One region of the Vibrio lentus genome, then DNA from elsewhere that is predicted to be linked to it. Evidence: predicted binding sites of a transcription regulator. Region 1 holds the regulator's gene; each other region holds the start of a gene.
What was found. The regulator PurR, encoded in region 1, represses purine synthesis genes. The targets are predictions, from matches to a motif close to TNANGNAAACGTTTNCNTNA.

Region 1 (7,444 bases):
ATTTCTTGAATATCGAGGATCTGGGTTTGCAGTTCGTCACCGGCCGCTTGCAAGGTGTCTTGCAATTCTTTTAGCGTAGCTGAGGTTTCCGATAGCAAATACTCACAGTTATTGATCGCTTCTCGCCAATCTTTATTAAGCAGATCAGCGATTTGCTGTTTGACGGTTTGTTGCTGCTCGTCCATCACACGCTGGTTTAAATCGATCTGATCGAAGATCTCACCCACTGAATATTTCAAAACGCCATAAACGTTCTTTTGCCAGTGGCCAGGTGTTCCGCCTTTTTGCGCAGCTTCAATCGCTTTAGCCATCTCATCTGCAACCATCGAAAGTTGAATCGACAGTTTTAACTTAGAGAATTGACGGTGACGTAAGTAATAATCTGAAATTCCGATCGCAAGTGGAGAAAGACGGTAAATACTTGCACCGTCGGTGATCTCACTAGTAAAACGACTGATCAGTTTTTGTTTAACCAACTCGTTGATAGCGTTGTTTGCACGGAATGCAGACGCTTCGCCGGTATCTTCAAACAGACGAGTGACAATGGTAAATGCATCGTGCAATTCACCTTCACCTAGTTCTTCATCGAACCTTTCATTGCTTAGCACTGCGATAGCAATCAAAAATGCTAAACGCTCTGGCGGCAAGTTTAATGAAAAGTCATGCTGCTTGACCCAGCCTACCAACTCATCAATTGGCTGCTCTTCGGCAGTTTGAGTCATTTCACTCATTGTGGTTCCTGTTACTGTTTTTCGTAATATCGAACATGTTAGATATTACGCCTATTTCTTTATGACGCGGGCTTCTTACGATTGCATAGCGCATGTTGTGGCTTCTTTTACCACATTCACCGCTGCTATTGCGCAGGTTTTTGAGCCCAAACGTGAATATAACGGCCTAGTGACAGATATGGCTCTTGGCGACATAGCTGTTTTTCTAGTTCCAATACATCTTCAAATTGGTAATCGCCCATGTACTCCATATTACCTATGTAGTCACTGAAGGAACGAATGCCTGATTTACCACAGATTTCTAGACCAGCGTCTTCTATCCATTGATAAACCTCTTCTGGCTTCAAGCCTTTTTGTGGTTGCAGCTTAAACCGTTTTCGATGTGGCATCCCATTCAATACATGAGGAATGTTGCCACAAATCACATTTTTCAGGACTAATCCGTGGTGGTTGTAAAACATTATCGAGGCAACGCCACCGGGTTTTACTTGTTCCAGTAATAAATCAAGCGCCTCTTTAGGATCTGCGAGCCATTCCATTACGGCATGAAACATCACAAAATCGACTTGGCCTTCAAGGTGTTCTGCCACTTTTTGTACCGGAGAATGAATAAACCGATACTGTTCTAACAAACCCGCTTCGTTGATACTTTCTTGTGCAAGCTTAAGCATCTCAGAAGAGAGATCACACAGAGAGACGTTATGCCCTAACGACGCAATTTTTTGCGACATCTGTGCAAGACCACCTCCAGCATCAAGAACATGCAGAGGCGAAGCTGAATGGTCAAATTTGCTCAAAGCTTGTTCTAAATCTTCCCATACGATGATCTGACGGATCTCTCCTTTGTCAGAGCCGTAAATATTTTTTGCAAATTTGTGGGCAATATCGTCGAAATTACGGTCTTCAGTCACGGCTACTTGAGTTATTATGTCCTATCGTGCCTGCTATTCTGTCACAGGAATTTCAGGAATAAAGAGGCGATGTCTCTTTTTACTACTAAGTGATGTTTTTTCGGACTATTCGGATATGTTTGAGCTGAAAAAAGTAGTGTCTTCGCTATTGATGCCACTGCCAGCAATGTTAATTCTCGCTTTTCTGGGTTTAGCCCTAGTGATGTTTACTACCAAAAGGAAGACTGGTTGCCTAATTACCCTTTCAGCCCTCTGTGGTATTTTCCTAATCGCTTTCCAACCAGTTTCTAGTCAACTTTTAATGCCAATGGAAAGGCAACACACTGCATTTTTACCCGTCGATGAAACCGTCGATTATGTAATGGTTCTCGGAAGTGGTCACGTCGTCGATGATCAAATACCACCTACATCGGAGCTTAGCCGCACAGGTTTAATGCGCTTAAGTGAAGGGATCCGCATTCTACGCCTCTACCCTGGAGCGAAACTTATTTTGTCTGGCTATGGGGCAGGCACTGAAGTGAGCAACGCAAGAATGATGGCTAAGGTCGCGCTAGCACTCGGTGTCGCAAAACCCGATATCATTCTGCTTGAAACCGCAAAAGATACGTGGGAAGAAGCTCGCCAAGCCGCTGCATTCGTGAAAAACAAAAGAATGGTGCTCGTGACTTCAGCAAGCCACATGACTCGCGCACTTAATGAATTCAATGCCGCTGGCATGAAACCATTACCCGCTCCAACCAACTACCTTGCACAAGAAGGGATTGTTGAACCTTGGAATAAGTACATGCCAAAAGCACTCTATCTTGAACAAACAGAGCGTTACTGGCACGAAACAATGGGATTGGTTTGGCAGAGCCTACGTGATTGGCTAGACACAAGCAGCGACCCAGTTGAAGAACCGATTGTTCTTCCTGCTGCTTCTAGCTTAGTCGATGAAAACGGCGCAGCTTCTGCAGCGCAACCTCAATAAACTAAGCTAATCAGTAACTCTGCGAATGAGTAAAACTGAGTAACCTAGTAAGTTGCAGCTGTTCAATTCGTTAATTGTAAAAACCAAGTAATAAAAAGCCGAGACATCAATGACGCCTCGGCTTTTTTACGTTCAAATTTTGTTGCTGACTAGAACTCCCGAAGAGAATCAGTCACCAGCAAACATGTAACCTTCACCGTGAACCGTCACAAAGATTTGTGGGTTCTTAGGGTCGAACTCCATCTTCGCACGCATGCGACGGATTAGCACGTCGATGGTTCGATCATTTGGAGCATCCACTCGGTGGCTGATCATGTTCAAAATACGTTCGCGACTTAACACTTGGTTAGGGTAAGAAGAAAGCGCAACGAGCAGCTCATATTCTGCTTTAGTCAGCTTAACTGGCTCACCATTTTTACTTAAAGCACGACGAGGGATATCAAACGTCCACTCACCAAAACGAACCACAGATTCGTCTTCAGCTTCAACTGCCGTACCAACCGCGGTTTTGCGAGCCGCAGCAATACGCCAAAGTAAGTTTTTAACTCGAACTAATAACTCGCGAAGTTCGAAGGGTTTAGTAACATAATCGTCTGCGCCCATTTCTAGGCCTACAATTTTGTCGATGCTATCCGTGCGTCCAGTAACTAAAATAATCCCAATGTCCGATTGACTGCGTAATTCGCGAGTTAGCATCAATCCATCTTCGCCTGGTAAGTTGATGTCTAGCATAATGAGATCAACGTTGTTTTCTTCCAACACGTTTCTCATCTGAGCGCCGCTTTCCGCTTCGCTCACTGTGTAACCTTCGTTCTGGAAATATCCAACCAGCTTACTTCGGGTTACCACATCATCTTCTACGACTAATACGTGATAGCTCATCTACACCACTTTTCTTATTTAATAGTTTCAGTAACCATTCTATTCATAACTAGTAACAATTCTAGTGGTACAGCAGATAAAAGCGAGAAACATGAATCTTTTTTGATACAAGACAATCTAAAACCTTGCTATTTATCGTCCATCGCAATTCAATATAGGCATTACGACTAACGAGTCACTTTGCGTTTAGCAAATAACCTTGTTATTGAGCCTTGGTGTGCTTATACCCAAATGACTTCGCGATGCTTGGGTATATAAACATCACAAGACTAAATCAGGATCTATGAAATGAAAGATACGAAAGCATTCAACGAACAAAGAGCTGAAATCTACTGGTGGCTATCAAGCTTGTTCGCTAAAGAGCTCACACAAGAAGAACTCGACCACTACCACTCTGTTGAGATCCGTTCTTTCCTGACTGGTTTAGGCGAAAACGAAACACTCAAGCCTGCGATTGATAAACTGGTAGACGCATTGAACCGTCTACAAACACGTGAAGATGCCCAACTAGAACTGTCTGCTGACTTTTGCGATCTATTTTTAAAGACAGATAAACATGGTGCTCTACCTTACGCTTCAATGTATATCGGCGAAACAGGTCTATTAAACGATAAGCCAGCTAAAGACATGGAAGAGATCATGGCTAAGCACAACTTGGTGGTTAACCAAGATCTGAAAGAGCCAGCAGACCACATTGCTATCGAACTTGATTTCCTTGGCAATCTCATCATCCGTTCAAATGAAACTGAGCTTGAAGAAGAATTAGAAAAATCGTTCACTGTTCAACAGCAATTTATTGAACAACAACTCCTTACTTGGGTACCAAAGTTCAACGTTAAATGTTGTGAGATCGATTCATTCGGTTTCTATGCATCTGTGGCAACTCTTCTCGTGGCCTTCTGTAATTTGGACACTCAGTATTTAGCGGGTGAATAAGATACGCTGATGATTAAGTAAACAAATTCAATAGAATGTGACAATTCACCAAGATTTCTGGGTGAATTTTATTGCGAGTAATTTCTAGTCAGTCTAAAATTGTGACCGCAAACGATAAAATATGAAACATTCACGAAATGCTATGCTTATTTAAGTTCAGAGCATTTCGGTGTTAAGACAAGCCGCTCAATAGCGGTTTTTTGTTTTTTAGCACTTTAGTACCCCAAAGAGCCCTACAAATTTAAGCTCTTAGTTAGGTAGCTTAACGGCTACTTTATTCCGTACTTTGGGAAAGTAGCTTCTAATAGGATAAAACCATGGCCACTATAAAAGATGTCGCTCGCTTAGCAGGCGTATCAACTACCACCGTTTCTCACGTAATCAACAAGACACGTTTTGTTGCAGAAGCGACTCAAGAGAAAGTAAATAAAGCCGTAGACGAGTTAAACTACGCACCAAGTGCTGTTGCGCGTAGCTTGAAATGCAATTCAACACGTACTATCGGCATGTTAGTGACTCAATCAACAAACCTCTTCTTCTCTGAAGTGATCGATGGTGTTGAAAGCTACTGCTACCGTCAAGGTTACACTTTGATTCTGTGTAACACGGGTGGTATCTATGAGAAGCAACGTGACTACATACGAATGCTTGCAGAAAAACGTGTAGATGGCATCTTGGTTATGTGTTCCGACTTAACAGAAGAACTTCGTGGCATGTTAGATCGCCATGCTGATATCCCAAAAGTTGTCATGGACTGGGGCCCTGAAACCTCTCAGGCTGATAAGATCATCGATAACTCTGAAGAAGGCGGCTATCTAGCAACCAAGTACCTGCTAGAACGTGGTCACACAAAGATTGCTTGTTTAAGTGGCCACTTAGACAAAGCAGCATGTGTAGAACGCATCGCGGGTTACAAACGCGCACTCAATGAAGCGAAGGTCGCAACCGACGAAAAGCTCATCATTGAAGGTAACTTTGAGTGTGATACCGCTGTACTTGCGGCTGATAGAATTGCTCAGATGGAAGATCGCCCTACCGCTGTGTTCTGTTTTAACGACACTATGGCACTTGGCCTGATGAGTCGCCTGCAACAGCAAGGTATTCGTATTCCTGAAGATATTTCGGTTATCGGTTACGACAACATTGAACTTGCAGAATACTTCTCTCCACCATTGACGACGGTTCACCAACCTAAGCGTCGTGTTGGTAAAAATGCATTCGAAATTTTGTTAGAGCGCATTAAAGATAAAGATCATGAAAAACGTGTCTTCGAAATGCACCCAGAAATTGTTGAGCGAAGCACAGTTAAAACGTTAAATTAATTGATAAATCGAGTTTAATTTCATTAAGCGCACCTTTGAGTGCGCTTTTTTTATAAGCAGATAAAATAAACCCAGTTGCATAACACCAAGATCATTAATTGAAGCAATATCACATTTTGAAATATCAGGTGTGAGCCTCATTCAACAAAAACTTTATTCTATTCAGTCAGTCACGCACAGGGCAAACCACTCGAAAGAGTGAGACGCAAAGCTTCCGGCCTAAACCACTCGTTGGTATGGTAGCGGGGTTACCGATGGCAAAATGCGGTAATTACTAACAATTTAGTAATTTACGGCTTATTGACAATTTAATTGCAACATTTTGCTAATCTCTCGGACCTGCTTATTTGGTGGCGTAGTTCAAATACACCGAGATAGATAACATGGATAAACCGATACTAAAGGACTCAATGAAATTATTTGAGCCCCTAGGAAAAATAAAATCACGCTCAATGTTTGGTGGATTCGGGCTTTTTGCTGATGACACTATGTTTGCTCTGGTTGTTAACGACCAGCTGCACATAAGAGCGGACAAAGACACAACAAAGCAATTCGAGCAACAAGGGTTTCGACCATACGTCTACAAAAAACGTGGTTTCCCTGTCGTCACAAAGTATTTCGCATTGCCGGAAGGCTTGTGGCAAGACCAAGAGAAAATCTTGCAGCTTGCTACGACGTCTTTGGGGTTTGCTAAAGAAGAGAAAGCTGAGCAATCTTCTGCTAAGCCAACTCGATTAAAGGACCTCCCTAACCTTCGACTCGCTACCGAGCGTATGTTAAAAAAGGCTGGGATCGATTCTGTAGAATGTTTATATGAATCTGGCTCTGTAAACGCATTTAACGCCATCAAGGAATCACATGCTTCCTCTGTCAGCATTGAGCTGCTTTGGGCGCTAGAAGGTGCGATCAATGGTACTCATTGGTCTGTTATACCGCAGCAACGTCGTGAAGAGCTTATCAGTCGCGTCAATTAATATTGTCAGTTCAAACTATCTACATAACTAAGCCGCATTCTTGCGGCTTTTTTTATATCTGTTGAAAGTTAATCTATGCTTTGCCTGTCTATCTATACTAATGGTATGCATTGAAAAATTAGAGGAAGTATCAATGAGTAAGAAAATGATATTGGGTATCGTATTGGTCGTAACGATCGTCTTGTTAGGCGTCAATTTCGGCCAATACCTAACACTTGAGAATGCGAAAGCTCAACAAGCTGTTTTGAATGACTACATCGAGAGCAATTTTATTGCCGCTGCTGCAATTTACTTCGCCGCCTATGTCATGATCACGGCTTTCTCAATTCCTGGCGCTGCGGTTGTTACTCTGTTAGGCGCTGCCTTGTTTGGTTTCTGGAACAGTTTACTGCTGGTATCTTTTGCGAGTGCTATTGGTGCAACTCTCGCCTTCTTAAGTAGCCGCTACCTGTTACGTGACTGGATCCAAACCAAGTTTGGTGACAAGTTAGCAACGATTAACAAGGGCGTTGAAAAAGACGGGGCATTTTACTTATTCTCTCTGCGTCTGATTCCTGTCTTCCCATTTTTCCTTATCAACCTGTTAATGGGGTTAACCCCAATGTCGGTAACTCGTTACTACATCACAAGCCAAATAGGGATGTTGCCAGGTACTGCGGTTTTCTTGAATGCTGGTACTCAACTCGCAGAAATTGATTCACTTTCGGGTATCGTATCT
Region 2 (7,444 bases), 1.7 Mb from region 1:
ATGACACCTCAAGTTTAACGGTCACTTTGTTTGTTTATTTTCTCAATGCGAACCAGCCAATACGAACCAGTGGCTCATGTATAAAAAAAGAGCAACGCTGTATGGCATTGCTCTTTTTCATTTATTTGGAAGACTCAGCTTCGTCGACAGCGGATTCAGCCGCACTGATTGTCGATTCAGCGCCCGAGATCTCTAAAGGTGGGATAACCACTAACCCTTCAAGGCTCGCTTCTTCTTCTTTATTTCGCTTGTTCACATGGCCAATAATGCTTTGATAATAACGGCGAATGTTCTCAACGTAATTCCTTGCTTCATCACCACGAGCATAACCGTAACGAGTTTTACTGTAGTACTTCTTCTGCTTTAGAAGAGGCAGTCTGTCTTTCACATCACCCCAAGCGTCAGGATCACCGCCTTGTGCTTTGGTTAAGCGACGTGCATCCATCATGTGACCGTAACCTACGTTATATGATGCGAGGGCAAACCAGATCTTTTCATGTTGAGTAATAGAGTCGGGAACTCGATTCACGATACGACGTAAGTATTCAACACCACCTTGTACCGACTGTTTCGGGTCAAGACGATTAGTTACACCTACGCTTTTCGCGGTTGGTAGCGTCAACATCATCATGCCTCGAACACCTGTAGGAGAACGTGCTACTGGGTTCCAGTGTGACTCTTGGTATGCCAAAGCAGCAATCAAGCGCCAATCAAATTCTTGTGAGTATTTCTGAAACAGTGGTGACCATTTTGGTAGCTTGCTATCCAAGGCGCGGATAAAGGCACGAGTATCAACGTAGTCAAAGGTACCAATGTGACCGATGTACTTCTCTTCCAATGAAGCCAGTTCGCCAGATTGTTTTAGGTTGCCGAAGAACTCAATTAGCAATGCATACAGGCTTTCATCTTCAGAACGCTCTAAGTACCAAGAGATAGGTTGGTCTTCAGTGAGTTCAAATGCCAAAGCGACGTCTGGGTACAAACGCTGTGCGAGTGACAGTTCAATCGAGTCTGCTACAGTAAACAAGCGTTCGCCAGTCGACACTTCTTTTAGCAGGTCATTGATGTCTGCATTACCGACCGCATCGTAGATAAAGTCATCGTGTGTGTTCTGTAGCTGTTTTAGTGTTGGTTCAAAGTGTGAGTCTTTCACCACAACCAAAGACGGCGTTAGTGTTTCATTTGATGCCGTTTCTTCTGATTCAGATTGTGCTTTTACAAATTCGGCCTGACGCTCGTTTTCAAACTTGATCAGTTGACCGAGGTTTCTTGGTCGCCATTGACCTTTCTTATACACGACTTGTTGGCTGACATAGTAATAAGCGGGCGCGGCGCGATACGCACGTGTCAGATTATTGTTTTGCGTTAACCCAGTCGCGATAAGATCGATCTCGCCTTTCTTTAGGGCAGGGAAGAGGCCGGATAAACGGTATGCAGGTTTAACCTCAAGCTTTACACCAAGCTCCTGCGCAAACTCACGAGCTAACTCGTAATCTAAGCCAGCAGGGCCATCGGGACCAATGTAATAAGAGAGTTGGTTATTCAGGGTGCCGACACGAAGAACGCCGCGATCTCGTATCTGCTCAAGGACACTTTTAGGTTCAGATTCAATCTGGCATCCCGTTAGCCCTAACAGAGCGATAACGAGCAGAAGGAATTTAGACGAAAAGATGAGCGTAAATTTAGGCATCAAAATGAAATCTCGAAAAGTGGAAGCCCCTTTATACCAAACCCCGCAAGGCTGGCAAAGCAGGTTTATTTAAACAGTTGTAAAAGTGCTGATAAATGCAGCAAAACTGTCATTTATATCGTTAGATGAAAAAAATAACGCAAACGGTTGCTTTTGGTGTTACGTCACAAAAAGAAATGCTTTATAATGCGCTCGCATTGAAGAGGTGGAATCGGCATAGGTTTGTTAACCTTCGGGAATAGCTTCGAAGAAAACAGTTAGGTTGTTCCTATAACCCACTGAATTTATTCCAATATCACCTTAATCAACTGCATAAGAGACCTAAGCACATGAGAATTTTGCGTGGCTCCCCAGCTCTATCTGAGTTTCGTGTTAACAAGCTTTTAGAGCTTTGTCGTGAATTAAGCTTACCTGTAACAGGTATTTACGCTGAGTTTGCCCACTTTGCTGATTTAACGGCAGACCTAGATGCGTCTGAAGTTGAGAAGCTAGAAAAGCTACTGACTTACGGTCCAACGATTGAAGAGCATGAACCTGAAGGTTTACTGCTGCTTGCAACGCCACGTCCAGGCACTATCTCGCCTTGGTCTTCAAAATCAACTGATATCGCACACAACTGTGGACTGGCTAAAGTGTCACGTCTAGAGCGCGGTACCGCTTTCTACATTGAAACTTCTTCTGAACTTTCTGAGCTTCAACTTGTTGAGCTGAAAGCAATCCTGCACGACCGTATGATGGAAGTGGTTTTTACTGACTTCGAATCGGCAGCTGCACTATTCACAGTTGCTGAGCCTGCTCCTTATGCGGAAGTTGACCTATTAACTGGCGGACGTAAAGCGCTTGAAAAAGCAAACGTTACCCTAGGTCTTGCGCTAGCAGAAGATGAAATTGATTACCTTCTTGAAAGCTTCACTGAAAAGCTAGGTCGTAACCCGACTGACATCGAGCTAATGATGTTTGCACAAGCGAACTCAGAGCACTGTCGTCACAAGATCTTTAACGCTGATTGGACTATCGATGGCGTTAAGCAAGAAAAATCATTATTCAAGATGATTAAGAACACCTTTGAAACGACACCAGAACACGTTCTGTCTGCTTATAAAGATAACGCAGCGGTAATGACAGGTTCTGAAGTCGGTCGTTTCTTCCCAGATCCAGAAACTCGTCAGTACAACTATCACCAAGAGAAAACACATATCTTGATGAAAGTTGAAACTCACAACCACCCAACGGCAATTTCTCCATGGCCGGGCGCATCAACAGGTTCAGGCGGTGAAATCCGTGATGAAGGCGCGACAGGTATTGGTGGTAAGCCAAAAGCGGGTTTGGTTGCCTTTTCTGTATCTAACCTTAAGATCCCGAACTTCGTTCAACCTTGGGAAACTGATTTTGGTAAGCCGAGCCGTATTGTTACTGCTTTGGATATCATGCTTGAAGGCCCTCTTGGTGGCGCAGCATTCAATAACGAATTTGGTCGTCCAAACCTATTAGGTTACTTCCGTACTTACGAAGAGAAAGTAAACTCTCACGCAGGTGAAGAAGTACGTGGTTACCACAAGCCAATCATGCTGGCTGGTGGTCTAGGTAACATTCGTGACGATCATGTTCAGAAGAAAGAGATCCCAGTAGGTGCAAGCCTAATCGTTCTTGGTGGCCCTGCGATGAACATCGGCCTTGGTGGCGGTGCTGCATCTTCAATGGATTCTGGTTCTTCTTCTGAAGACTTAGATTTTGCTTCTGTACAACGTGAAAACCCAGAGATGGAACGTCGTTGTCAGGAAGTTATCGACCGTTGTTGGCAGCTTGGTGATGCGAACCCAATCGCATTTATCCACGATGTGGGCGCAGGCGGTATCTCGAATGCTCTTCCTGAGCTAGTCGACGATGGCGAGCGTGGCGGTATCTTTAATCTACGTGACGTGCCAAACGATGAGCCGGGCATGAGCCCACTTGAGATCTGGTGTAACGAATCTCAAGAGCGCTACGTAATGGCGGTTGCTGATAAAGACATGGCAACATTCGACGCGATTTGTAAGCGTGAGCGTGCACCATACGCAGTGGTTGGTAAAGCAACTGAAGAGCGTGAACTTAAACTTGAAGATTCACACTTCGACAACACGCCAATCGACATGCCAATGGACATCCTATTAGGTAAAACACCTAAGATGCACCGTGACGCGAAGACGCTAAAAGCAAACAACCCTGCGATTGACCGTTCTGGTATCGAACTAAACGAAGCGGTTGACCGTATTCTTCGCCTACCAACAGTGGCAGAGAAAACATTCCTTATCACTATCGGTGACCGCTCGGTAACAGGCCTTGTAGCTCGTGACCAAATGGTTGGCCCATGGCAGGTTCCTGTTGCTAACTGTGCTGTAACAGCAGCAAGTTACGACTCTTACCACGGTGAGGCAATGTCTCTTGGTGAGCGTACACCAGTAGCACTTCTAGACTTTGGTGCATCAGCTCGCCTAGCGGTTGGTGAAGCAATCACTAACATCGCAGCGACGAACATCGGTGATATCAAACACATTAAACTGTCGGCTAACTGGATGTCTCCAGCAGGTCACCCAGGAGAAGATGCAGGCCTTTACGAAGCGGTTAAAGCAGTCGGTGAAGAGCTATGTCCAGCACTGGGTCTAACTATCCCTGTGGGTAAAGACTCAATGTCGATGAAGACTAAGTGGGAAGAGAATGGCGAGCAGAAAGAAGTAACGTCTCCGCTATCTCTTGTTATCACTGCGTTCGCACGTGTTGAAGATGTTCGTAAGACGATTACGCCTCAGCTTCGCACTGACAAGGGTAATACAAGCCTAGTTCTTATCGACTTAGGTAACGGCAAAAACCGTATGGGTGCTACAGCACTAGCGCAAGTTTACAAGCAGCTTGGTGATAAACCAGCAGACGTAGACAATGCAGCACAACTAAAAGGCTTCTACGAAGGTGTTCAAACGCTTGTAGCGAACGACCAAGTTGTGGCTTACCACGATAAAGGCGATGGCGGTCTATTCGTAACGCTAGCTGAAATGGCGTTCGCAGGTCACTGTGGTGTTAACGCGAACATTGAAGCGCTTTTATCTGCATCAGAGAACAGCGAAGATACGCTAGCAGCACTCTTCAATGAAGAGCTAGGTGCAGTAATCCAAGTTCGTAACGACGACCTAGACGCAGTTCTTTCTACTCTTGCAGCAAACGGTCTAGAAGCGTGTTCACACGTAATTGGTAGCGTTGTTGGTGAAGGGGAAGCATCAGACGAAGTAGTGATTAAGTCAGGCGCAGACGTTGTAATCCAACGTAACCGTACTGAACTACGTACTATCTGGGCTGAGACGACGCACAAGATGCAAGGTCTACGTGATAACCCAATCTGTGCAGACCAAGAGCACGAAGCGAAGAAAGACAATTCAGACCCAGGTCTGAACGTAAAACTAAGCTTTGACGTAAATGAAGACATTGCTGCTCCTTACATCAACACGGGCGCTAAGCCTAAGATGGCGATTCTACGTGAGCAGGGTGTTAACTCTCACGTTGAAATGGCAGCAGCATTCGACCGTGCAGGTTTCGAAGCGACTGATATTCACATGAGCGACATCCTAACGGGTCAAGCGGTACTAGAAGAATACAACGGCCTTGTTGCTTGTGGTGGCTTCTCTTACGGTGATGTACTGGGCGCTGGCGAAGGTTGGGCTAAGTCAGTTCTGTTTAACGATTCTACTCGCGACCAATTTGAAAACTTCTTCAAGCGCGAAGATACGTTCTCTCTAGGTGTGTGTAACGGTTGTCAGATGTTGTCGAACCTACGTGAACTTATCCCAGGTGCAGAATACTGGCCACGTTTCGTTCGTAACGAATCTGAGCGTTTTGAAGCTCGTTTCAGCCTCGTTGAAGTTCAGAAGTCTGATTCTGTATTCTTCAACGGCATGGAAGGTTCTCGTATGCCAATCGCTGTTTCTCACGGTGAAGGCCGCGTAGAAGTGCGTGACAACGACCACCTAAACGCGATTGAAAACTCGGGTACGGTTGCTCTACGTTACGTTGATAACAACGGTAACCAAACGCAGCAATACCCGAATAACCCGAACGGTTCGCCTAATGCTATCACTGGTTTAACAACGACGGATGGCCGTGTGACTATCATGATGCCTCACCCAGAGCGTGTATTCCGTACGGTTGCTAACTCTTGGTCTCCAGAAGGTTGGGGCGAGAATGGTGCTTGGATGCGTATGTTCCAAAACGCACGTAAGAATGTGGGTTAATCACTTACCTACATGCTGCGTTAATCTAGATTGGATTAACTAAAAGCTAAAAAGTTAAAAGCGTAGATCGAAAGGTCTGCGCTTTTTTATTACACAAATTTTAGGAACCAACGCGAAACAAATTAGGTTTGCAGTTTGCTGTTCTAAAAATCTCCACTACGCTAAATGTTATGGAATCAATTTGTTAGGCCGTCATTTCTTGTATTCATGCAAGAACAATTCAATTTGGCCGTTCAAAAACTGAATCAATCATCGTGGCATAAGAGGGATCTATGAAAACAACAATCACAAAAGCAGTTGCAGTGGCAGCGATTGTCATGTCATTAGCTGGGTGTGTCGGTAGTAACGCCGTTACTGGGAAATTAATGAAGTTCAACGTCGAGGTTGTAGATAACCGTTACGCTCGTGCCGGGGTCAACTTCTTGCTTGCGCCAGTTTACGCGCTAACAACAGCAGCCGATTACATTGTATTTAACTCAATCGAATTCTGGGCGGGTAAAAACCCACTCACAGGCGCACCTCACATCTTTGATAGTAAAGTCGACACCATGATCGATGTGAACGACAGCCTAGACGATTCACTAAAAGAAGCGCCACTTGGTTTCAACAATCGTCAGATTGAATGGGGTGAAATGCAACAGATCGATGAGAACACCATTCAAATGGACATCACCTATAACGATGGCCAGAAAGCCGTTCTGACGGGGGTTCGTGATGGCGATAAAGTCAGCTATTACATGGATGGTACGTTAGTTTCAGAAACCTCTATTCAGGCTCTCGAACAGCTAGCCGCAGAAAAAGCATAACCTTCTCTGCTTTACCGCTATAAAAAGAAAAGCCGCTGGATTTAACCCCAGCGGCTTCGTATTTTTTAATATCTAGTAATTTAGCATCTAGCGCGTAGATTAGTTGTTGCTGTGTAGCTCGCTGTTCAGTTCAACAGCAGACTTGTTCGCTAGGCACTCAATTTGACCAGTGATCGAGTTGCGACGGAATAGAAGATCAGAAACACCAGCTAGGTCACGAGCTTTAATGATTTCTACTTCGTTGCCTTCTTTATCTAACATGCGAACCTTAGTACCCGCAGTCACGTAAAGACCTGACTCAACCGTACAACGGTCGCCCATTGGGAAACCAAGACCAGCGTTTGCGCCTAGTAGGCAGTTTTCGCCGATAGAGATAACCATAGTACCGCCACCAGACAGAGTACCCATGATAGAAGCGCCGCCGCCGATGTCAGAACCGTTACCCACTACAACACCCGCAGAGATACGACCTTCAACCATGCTTACGCCAGTAGTACCCGCATTGAAGTTGATGAAACCTTCATGCATTACTGTTGTGCCTTCGCCTACGTGTGCGCCAAGACGAACACGAGAAGTATCAGCAATACGAATACCTGTTGGTACCACGTAATCTACCATTTTAGGGAACTTGTCTACGCAATCTACAGACAGAGCGCGACCAGCAAGGCGAGCTTCGATTTGACGCTCAGCTA
Region 3 (7,444 bases), 1.3 Mb from region 1:
TTTCCTTGGGAGGAAATGGTGGGTCGTGCAGGATTCGAACCTGCGACCAATTGATTAAAAGTCAACTGCTCTACCAACTGAGCTAACGACCCAATGGTATCCCGTAGGGGAGTCGAACCCCTGTTACCGCCGTGAAAGGGCGGTGTCCTAGGCCTCTAGACGAACGGGACACTGCTAATTTATCTCCACTTTAAAAAGTAGAAACAAACTTCGAAGAACCTTGGGAGTTCTTCTTCTCTTTGCTTTTCTAAACCTAATCAATCTGTGTGGACACTCATCGTGGTATCTTCGTATAAGGAGGTGATCCAGCCCCAGGTTCCCCTAGGGCTACCTTGTTACGACTTCACCCCAGTCATGAACCACAAAGTGGTGAGCGTCCTCCCCGAAAGGTTAAACTACCCACTTCTTTTGCAGCCCACTCCCATGGTGTGACGGGCGGTGTGTACAAGGCCCGGGAACGTATTCACCGTAGCATTCTGATCTACGATTACTAGCGATTCCGACTTCATGGAGTCGAGTTGCAGACTCCAATCCGGACTACGACGCACTTTTTGGGATTCGCTCACTATCGCTAGCTTGCTGCCCTCTGTATGCGCCATTGTAGCACGTGTGTAGCCCTACTCGTAAGGGCCATGATGACTTGACGTCGTCCCCACCTTCCTCCGGTTTATCACCGGCAGTCTCCCTGGAGTTCCCGACATTACTCGCTGGCAAACAAGGATAAGGGTTGCGCTCGTTGCGGGACTTAACCCAACATTTCACAACACGAGCTGACGACAGCCATGCAGCACCTGTCTCAGAGTTCCCGAAGGCACACCTGCGTCTCCGCTGGCTTCTCTGGATGTCAAGAGTAGGTAAGGTTCTTCGCGTTGCATCGAATTAAACCACATGCTCCACCGCTTGTGCGGGCCCCCGTCAATTCATTTGAGTTTTAATCTTGCGACCGTACTCCCCAGGCGGTCTACTTAACGCGTTAGCTCCGAAAGCCACGGCTCAAGGCCACAACCTCCAAGTAGACATCGTTTACGGCGTGGACTACCAGGGTATCTAATCCTGTTTGCTCCCCACGCTTTCGCATCTGAGTGTCAGTGTCTGTCCAGGGGGCCGCCTTCGCCACTGGTATTCCTTCAGATCTCTACGCATTTCACCGCTACACCTGAAATTCTACCCCCCTCTACAGCACTCTAGTTCACCAGTTTCAAATGCAGTTCCGAGGTTGAGCCCCGGGCTTTCACATCTGACTTAATGAACCACCTGCATGCGCTTTACGCCCAGTAATTCCGATTAACGCTCGCACCCTCCGTATTACCGCGGCTGCTGGCACGGAGTTAGCCGGTGCTTCTTCTGTTGCTAACGTCAAGATGCGCAGCTATTAACTACACACCCTTCCTCACAACTGAAAGTACTTTACAACCCGAAGGCCTTCTTCATACACGCGGCATGGCTGCATCAGGCTTTCGCCCATTGTGCAATATTCCCCACTGCTGCCTCCCGTAGGAGTCTGGACCGTGTCTCAGTTCCAGTGTGGCTGATCATCCTCTCAGACCAGCTAGGGATCGTCGCCTTGGTGAGCCATTACCTCACCAACTAGCTAATCCCACCTAGGCATATCTTGACGCGAGAGGCCCGAAGGTCCCCCTCTTTGGCCCGTAGGCATTATGCGGTATTAGCCATCGTTTCCAATGGTTATCCCCCACATCAAGGCAATTTCCTAGGCATTACTCACCCGTCCGCCGCTCGACACCCAACAAATCCTCCGAAGAATCAATGTTGTCGTTTCCGCTCGACTTGCATGTGTTAGGCCTGCCGCCAGCGTTCAATCTGAGCCATGATCAAACTCTTCAATTTAAGATTTTGTGACTCAACGAATACTGACTTCAAAACTAATATTTACCGAAGTAAACATGTAATTCTAAAGCTATTACCATTCCAACAGAATGGTAATGAATTGACTGTGCCGAATAACTACAAGTAGTTAAACGTATTGGTCACTCAGTTCATTGAAATCAATTTTGATTCCGAAGAATCTGTTTTATCTAACGATAAAACGTTTTGATATTCATCAACGAGTGCCCACACAGATTGATAGGTTTAAATTGTTAAAGAGCTTTTCCTTTTTGAGCTTCGCTCAAATCGGACGGCCATTTTAGCGATTTAAGCTTTAGTGTCAACCACTATTTTCAAAACTTTTTTCAAGCGCTTAGCTTGGCTAATTTGACCTGCTGATTCGTTTTGGTTTCTTGCGAAGCCTTCCCGTTTCAACGAGGTCGCATTATAGAGATTTCGATCACACTGGCAAGCCCTTTTTGAAGTTTTTCTTACTTTTTTGATTGTTCGAGCGTTTTTTGTTCAAAACACCCCGTTTTCACTAGTATTCCCCTTAATTAAAGGCTTAAGGTGCCTATATAAAGGAGGATTTATGAGTTCAATACGCAGTTATAAAGGAATATCCCCTCAGATTGGACAAGGTGTCTATATAGATACAAGTTCGGTACTGGTTGGTGATATCAAAATAGGTGACGACTCTAGTGTGTGGCCTTTGGTTGCAGCTCGAGGAGATGTGAACCACATTCATATTGGAAATAGAACTAATATCCAAGACGGCAGCGTTTTGCACGTCACCCATAAGAATGCAGAAAACCCTGAGGGTTATCCTCTACTAATAGGTAATGATGTCACTATCGGTCATAAAGTAATGCTACACGGCTGCACCATTGAAGATCGTGTACTTGTTGGTATGGGAGCTATCGTGCTCGATGGCGTGGTTATTAAAGAAGATGTGATGATTGGTGCTGGTAGCTTAATTCCGCCAAACAAGGTACTTGAAAGCGGTTATCTCTATGTAGGAAGCCCAGTAAAACAAGCACGCCCATTAAATGATAAAGAGCGTGCCTTTTTACAGAAGTCAGCTGACAACTATGTTCAGAATAAAAACGACTATCTAGACTCTGTGCTACCAGTCTAAAGCACTTTGATCTGAATCCGATTAGAGGAGTCATACTCCTCTTCTTCTATTAACTCTTCCGCTAGCTCTTCAATATCAAAACGTAACTCTGAAAAGATAACTAAAGCTTGATCGCCTTCTTCTATACCTTTACCTGCCAATCGAGACAGCTCTTCAATAGACATAACACACTCAATCAGTGCGCCAGACTGCTGTGCTGGGAAGATGACTGATTGATTTTCTTCATCCCAATCTTGGATATCAGGAAATAGAATTGATTGATTCATTTTTTATAAATACCTCATTACATCTCTAGGTTTTTACGTAGTTCTCTTAAAATCTGTTTTGTTCCCGGACGAAGGCCACGCCAAAGCATGAAGCTCTCAGCGGCCTGTCCTACCAACATACCCAAACCATCATAAGCAGCGTGAACACCATTATCTAATGCCCACTGATTGAATACCGTGTTGCCCGACCCGTAAACCATGTCATAAACGGCACTATTCGAATTGAAAATAACCTCAGAAATTTCAGGAAGCTGACCACTTAGACCAGACGAGGTCGAGTTAACGATGACATCAAACCCTTCATTAACATCGCTTAACCCCATTCCTTTGATGTTTCCATGTGAAGAAAACATTTCGGCCAGAAGTTCAGCCTTTGAACTGGTTCGATTAGCGACTACCAACTGTTGTGGCTTTTGGTCGAGAAGAGGTTGGATCACTCCTCGAGCAGCACCACCAGCGCCAAGCAGAAGAACGCGAGCCCCTTCGAGCATAACTTGATGTTGAAGAAGGTCTTGAACTAAGCCTTCACCATCGGTGTTATCACCAATGATCTCTCCATCATCGAGCTTCTTAAGTGTGTTTACAGCACCGGCTAGTTCAGCTCTTTCAGTCAGGCGATTAGCGAACTGATAAGCATCTTCTTTAAATGGCGCTGTGACATTACACCCTCTACCACCTTCACTAAAAAAAGCTTGAGCAGCAATGATGAATTCACCTTGTTCTGGCTGGAGTGCTGTATAGGTAAGTTGTTGGCTGGTTTGGCGAGCAAATAATGTATGAATGAATGGCGATTTGCTTTGCCCAATAGGATTACCGAAAACGGCATAACGATCTACTTGCTGTGTCATATCCTTACCTAACAGAAATAATAAAAAGGGTCATCTATATAGATGACCCTATCACTATCCCTATAAGGAAGGAAGAACTACCAAACTCGAGGTTTTAGGTAGTCACTATAAAGAAGAGCTTCTGGTGAACCCGCTTGTGGTTCGTAGCGGTATTCCCAACGAGCCAGCGGCGGCATAGACATCAATATAGACTCTGTGCGACCACCGCTTTGTAAACCAAATAAGGTGCCACGGTCGTAAACTAGGTTAAATTCAACATAGCGACCACGACGATATAGCTGGAAGTCACGCTCACGCTCACCGTAAGACGTCTCTTTTCGTCGTTCTACAATTGGTAGATAGGCGGCTACAAAGCCTTCACCGACCGCCTGCATATAAGCAAAGCTCTTATCGAAACCCCACTCATTTAAGTCATCAAAGAACAAGCCACCAACACCACGTGTTTCGTCTCGGTGAGGCAGATAGAAGTATTTATCACACCACTCTTTATGTTCTTGATAGACATCATCACCAAACGGCGCACAAAGATCTTTAGCGGTTTGATGCCAAGATTGGCAGTCTTCATCGAAAGGATAAAATGGCGTTAAGTCAAAACCACCACCAAACCACCAAATCGGGTCTTCCCCCTCTTTTTCCGCAATAAAGAACCGAACGTTCGCATGTGAGGTTGGGATGTATGGGTTTTTAGGGTGGATAACTAATGAAACCCCCATCGCTTCAAACTTACGTCCAGCTAACTCAGGGCGATGAGCTGTTGCTGAAGCTGGCATTGCCTTACCCGCTACGTGAGAGAAATTAACCCCACCTTGCTCGAATACTGCACCATTGGTCATCACGCGAGTTCGACCACCGCCACCAAGGTGTTCGCCAGGTTCACGCTCCCATGCATCTTCTTCAAACAGTGCTGTGCCATCAGCTTGCTCAAGCTGTTGGCAAATCGAATCTTGTAGGCTCAGTAAAAACTGTTTTACTGCTTCTTTATCAATTGCTGACATCTTTCTTCCTCTGCAGGGTTTAACCCTGTCTTAATATTTTCGACGTTTTTGCATCTCTAATTTCGCTTGGCTTCTCACGACCACCCGTTTGACCTTCTAAAATAGCCACCAAATGTTGACCCAGTTGCTGTTGAACTTCTTCAGTCGTCATACAAGGCGGCTCGCCAGTCAGGTTAGCACTGGTAGAGGTTAACGGCTTGCCGAATTCATTACACATTCTTTGAACCAAAGGGTGATCCGTCACGCGTACCGCGATCGAATCAAATTGACCGCTTACCCAGTCAGTAACTTTACTGCTGGTTGGCATAATCCAAGTGACCGGGCCTGGCCATGTCGCTTTAACCGTCGCTAATTGGTCATCGGTTAGTTGGCTTTCGTCAATATAAGGCAACAACTGCTCGTAACTTGCAGCAATTAAGATCAACCCTTTCTCCATCGGTCGCTGTTTTAAATCGAGCAATTTCTTGATGGCTTGTGGATTATCGGGATCACAACCGACCCCAAAAACGCCTTCTGTCGGGTAAGCAATGACTTCACCTTGTTGTAATGCCTGCAAAGTATGTTGAAAGTTATCCAAGGGTTGCCTCATTAATTCTGTTATCGAACTCGCTAAGTGTACAAATTATCATTCACTGTGACTAAAGCTATTTGTTTATAAAATGTATCAATTAACAACCTAGACTGACGCAAACGTTTTCCTTAAGCAATTTTACCCGTATAATGCGCGCAAAATATCTAATCACTAATTAAATCGTACCTGAAGGAGTTTGAGATGACTGTCGGTATTATCATGGGTTCTAAATCTGATTGGCCAACAATGAAGCTAGCTGCAGAAATGTTGGATCAGTTTGGCGTGGCGTACGAAACAAAAGTGGTTTCTGCTCACCGCACACCTCAGTTGCTTGCTGACTACGCAACCAGTGCGAAAGAGCGCGGTATTAAAGTGATTATTGCTGGTGCTGGCGGTGCTGCGCATCTTCCGGGCATGGCTGCAGCTTTCACAAGCGTCCCTGTTTTAGGTGTTCCTGTTCAGTCTAAAGCACTGAAAGGCATGGACTCGCTACTTTCTATCGTACAAATGCCAAAAGGTATCGCGGTAGGTACTCTGGCTATCGGTGAAGCTGGTGCTGCTAACGCTGGCATCCTAGCCGCTCAAATCATTGGTACACACAATGAAGACGTGATGGCAAAAGTAGAAGCGTTCCGCTCTGAGCAAACAGAAACGGTTCTTGCTAATCCAAACCCTGCAGAGGACTAATTCCCATGCATGTTCTTGTGTTAGGCGCGGGCCAACTTGCTCGCATGATGTCCCTAGCTGGGGCACCGCTGAATATTGAAATTTCTGCTTTTGATGTTGGCAGCAAAAATATTGTTCACCCATTAACGCAAGCGATTCTAGGCAACGGCTTAGACAATGCGATTGAGCGTGCAGACGTCATTACTGCAGAGTTCGAACATATCCCTCACGACGTGCTTGAGGTATGTGAGCGCAGCGGTAAGTTCTTGCCGACAACAGAAGCAATCAAAGCTGGCGGTGACCGTCGTCTTGAAAAAGCCCTGTTAGACGAAGCAAACGTGAAAAATGCCAAGTACTACGTGATTAACTCTCGCGAAGACTTTGACGCTGCGATTGCTCACGTAGGCTTGCCAATGGTCTTGAAGAGCACACTTGGCGGCTACGATGGCAAAGGCCAGTGGCGCTTAAAGACATTAGATAATGTTGAGTCAACTTGGACAGAAATGGCGGAGTGCATTGCCGCGACCGACAACCAAGCTATTGTGGCTGAAGAGTTCGTTCCGTTTGACCGCGAAGTATCACTTGTCGGTGCTCGTGGCGCCAATGGCGAGATTCAAGTGTACCCACTGGCTGAAAATGTTCACACCGACGGCGTATTGAGCTTATCGACAGCGATTGATGACATTGAACTGCAAGAGCAAGCAAAAACCATGTTCACCGCTGTTGCAGAACGTTTGGATTACGTTGGCGTGCTAGCGTTAGAGTTCTTTGATGTTAAAGGTTCACTGCTGGTTAACGAGATTGCACCACGTGTTCATAACTCTGGCCACTGGACGCAACAAGGCGCTGAAACTTGTCAGTTTGAGAACCACCTACGTGCTGTGTGTGGTATGCCACTAGGCAGTACTAAACTGATTCGCCCAACCGCAATGATCAACATTCTTGGTGAAGATACTCTACCTGAAGCAATTTTGGCTCAAGGTGGTTGTCATGTTCATTGGTATGGCAAAGAGAAGCGTGCAGGTCGTAAGATGGGCCACATTAACGTGAGCGCTGACTACAACGCAGAACTGCAAAGAGCGTTATGCTCACTGGCAGATATTCTCGATAAGCAAGCTTACCCTGCTGTGCAT

Region 2: purL (phosphoribosylformylglycinamidine synthase) is a predicted target of PurR. The motif match lies at 1,826-1,845, and genes of this name have one in related genera.
Region 3: purE (5-(carboxyamino)imidazole ribonucleotide mutase) is a predicted target of PurR. The motif match lies at 5,757-5,776, and genes of this name have one in related genera.

What each region holds. Positions count from the first base shown of each region.
Region 1 is NZ_JAUFQE010000002.1:1,796,261-1,803,704, forward strand. Features, by position in the region: gene mukF (chromosome partition protein MukF) at 1-731, opposite strand, end outside; gene cmoM (tRNA uridine 5-oxyacetic acid(34) methyltransferase CmoM) at 857-1,642, opposite strand; gene elyC (envelope biogenesis factor ElyC) at 1,758-2,612, shown strand; gene torR (two-component system response regulator TorR) at 2,781-3,494, opposite strand; gene torD (molecular chaperone TorD) at 3,783-4,430, shown strand; gene purR (HTH-type transcriptional repressor PurR) at 4,748-5,752, shown strand; cyclic di-GMP riboswitch class I at 5,923-6,008, shown strand; gene QWZ07_RS16450 (TfoX/Sxy family DNA transformation protein) at 6,136-6,726, shown strand; gene QWZ07_RS16455 (TVP38/TMEM64 family protein) at 6,860-7,444, shown strand, end outside.
Region 2 is NZ_JAUFQE010000002.1:99,336-106,779, forward strand. Features, by position in the region: gene mltF (membrane-bound lytic murein transglycosylase MltF) at 122-1,690, opposite strand; gene purL (phosphoribosylformylglycinamidine synthase) at 2,020-5,946, shown strand; gene QWZ07_RS08815 (DUF3332 domain-containing protein) at 6,219-6,752, shown strand; gene dapD (2,3,4,5-tetrahydropyridine-2,6-dicarboxylate N-succinyltransferase) at 6,852-7,444, opposite strand, start outside.
Region 3 is NZ_JAUFQE010000002.1:3,071,820-3,079,263, reverse strand. Features, by position in the region: tRNA gene QWZ07_RS22405 (tRNA-Lys) at 17-92, opposite strand; tRNA gene QWZ07_RS22400 (tRNA-Glu) at 95-170, opposite strand; rRNA gene QWZ07_RS22395 (16S ribosomal RNA) at 294-1,848, opposite strand; gene QWZ07_RS22390 (gamma carbonic anhydrase family protein) at 2,420-2,965, shown strand; gene QWZ07_RS22385 (DUF1488 family protein) at 2,962-3,231, opposite strand; gene aroE (shikimate dehydrogenase) at 3,249-4,079, opposite strand; gene hemF (oxygen-dependent coproporphyrinogen oxidase) at 4,157-5,074, opposite strand; gene tsaC (L-threonylcarbamoyladenylate synthase type 1 TsaC) at 5,094-5,651, opposite strand; gene purE (5-(carboxyamino)imidazole ribonucleotide mutase) at 5,847-6,332, shown strand; gene QWZ07_RS22360 (5-(carboxyamino)imidazole ribonucleotide synthase) at 6,338-7,444, shown strand, end outside.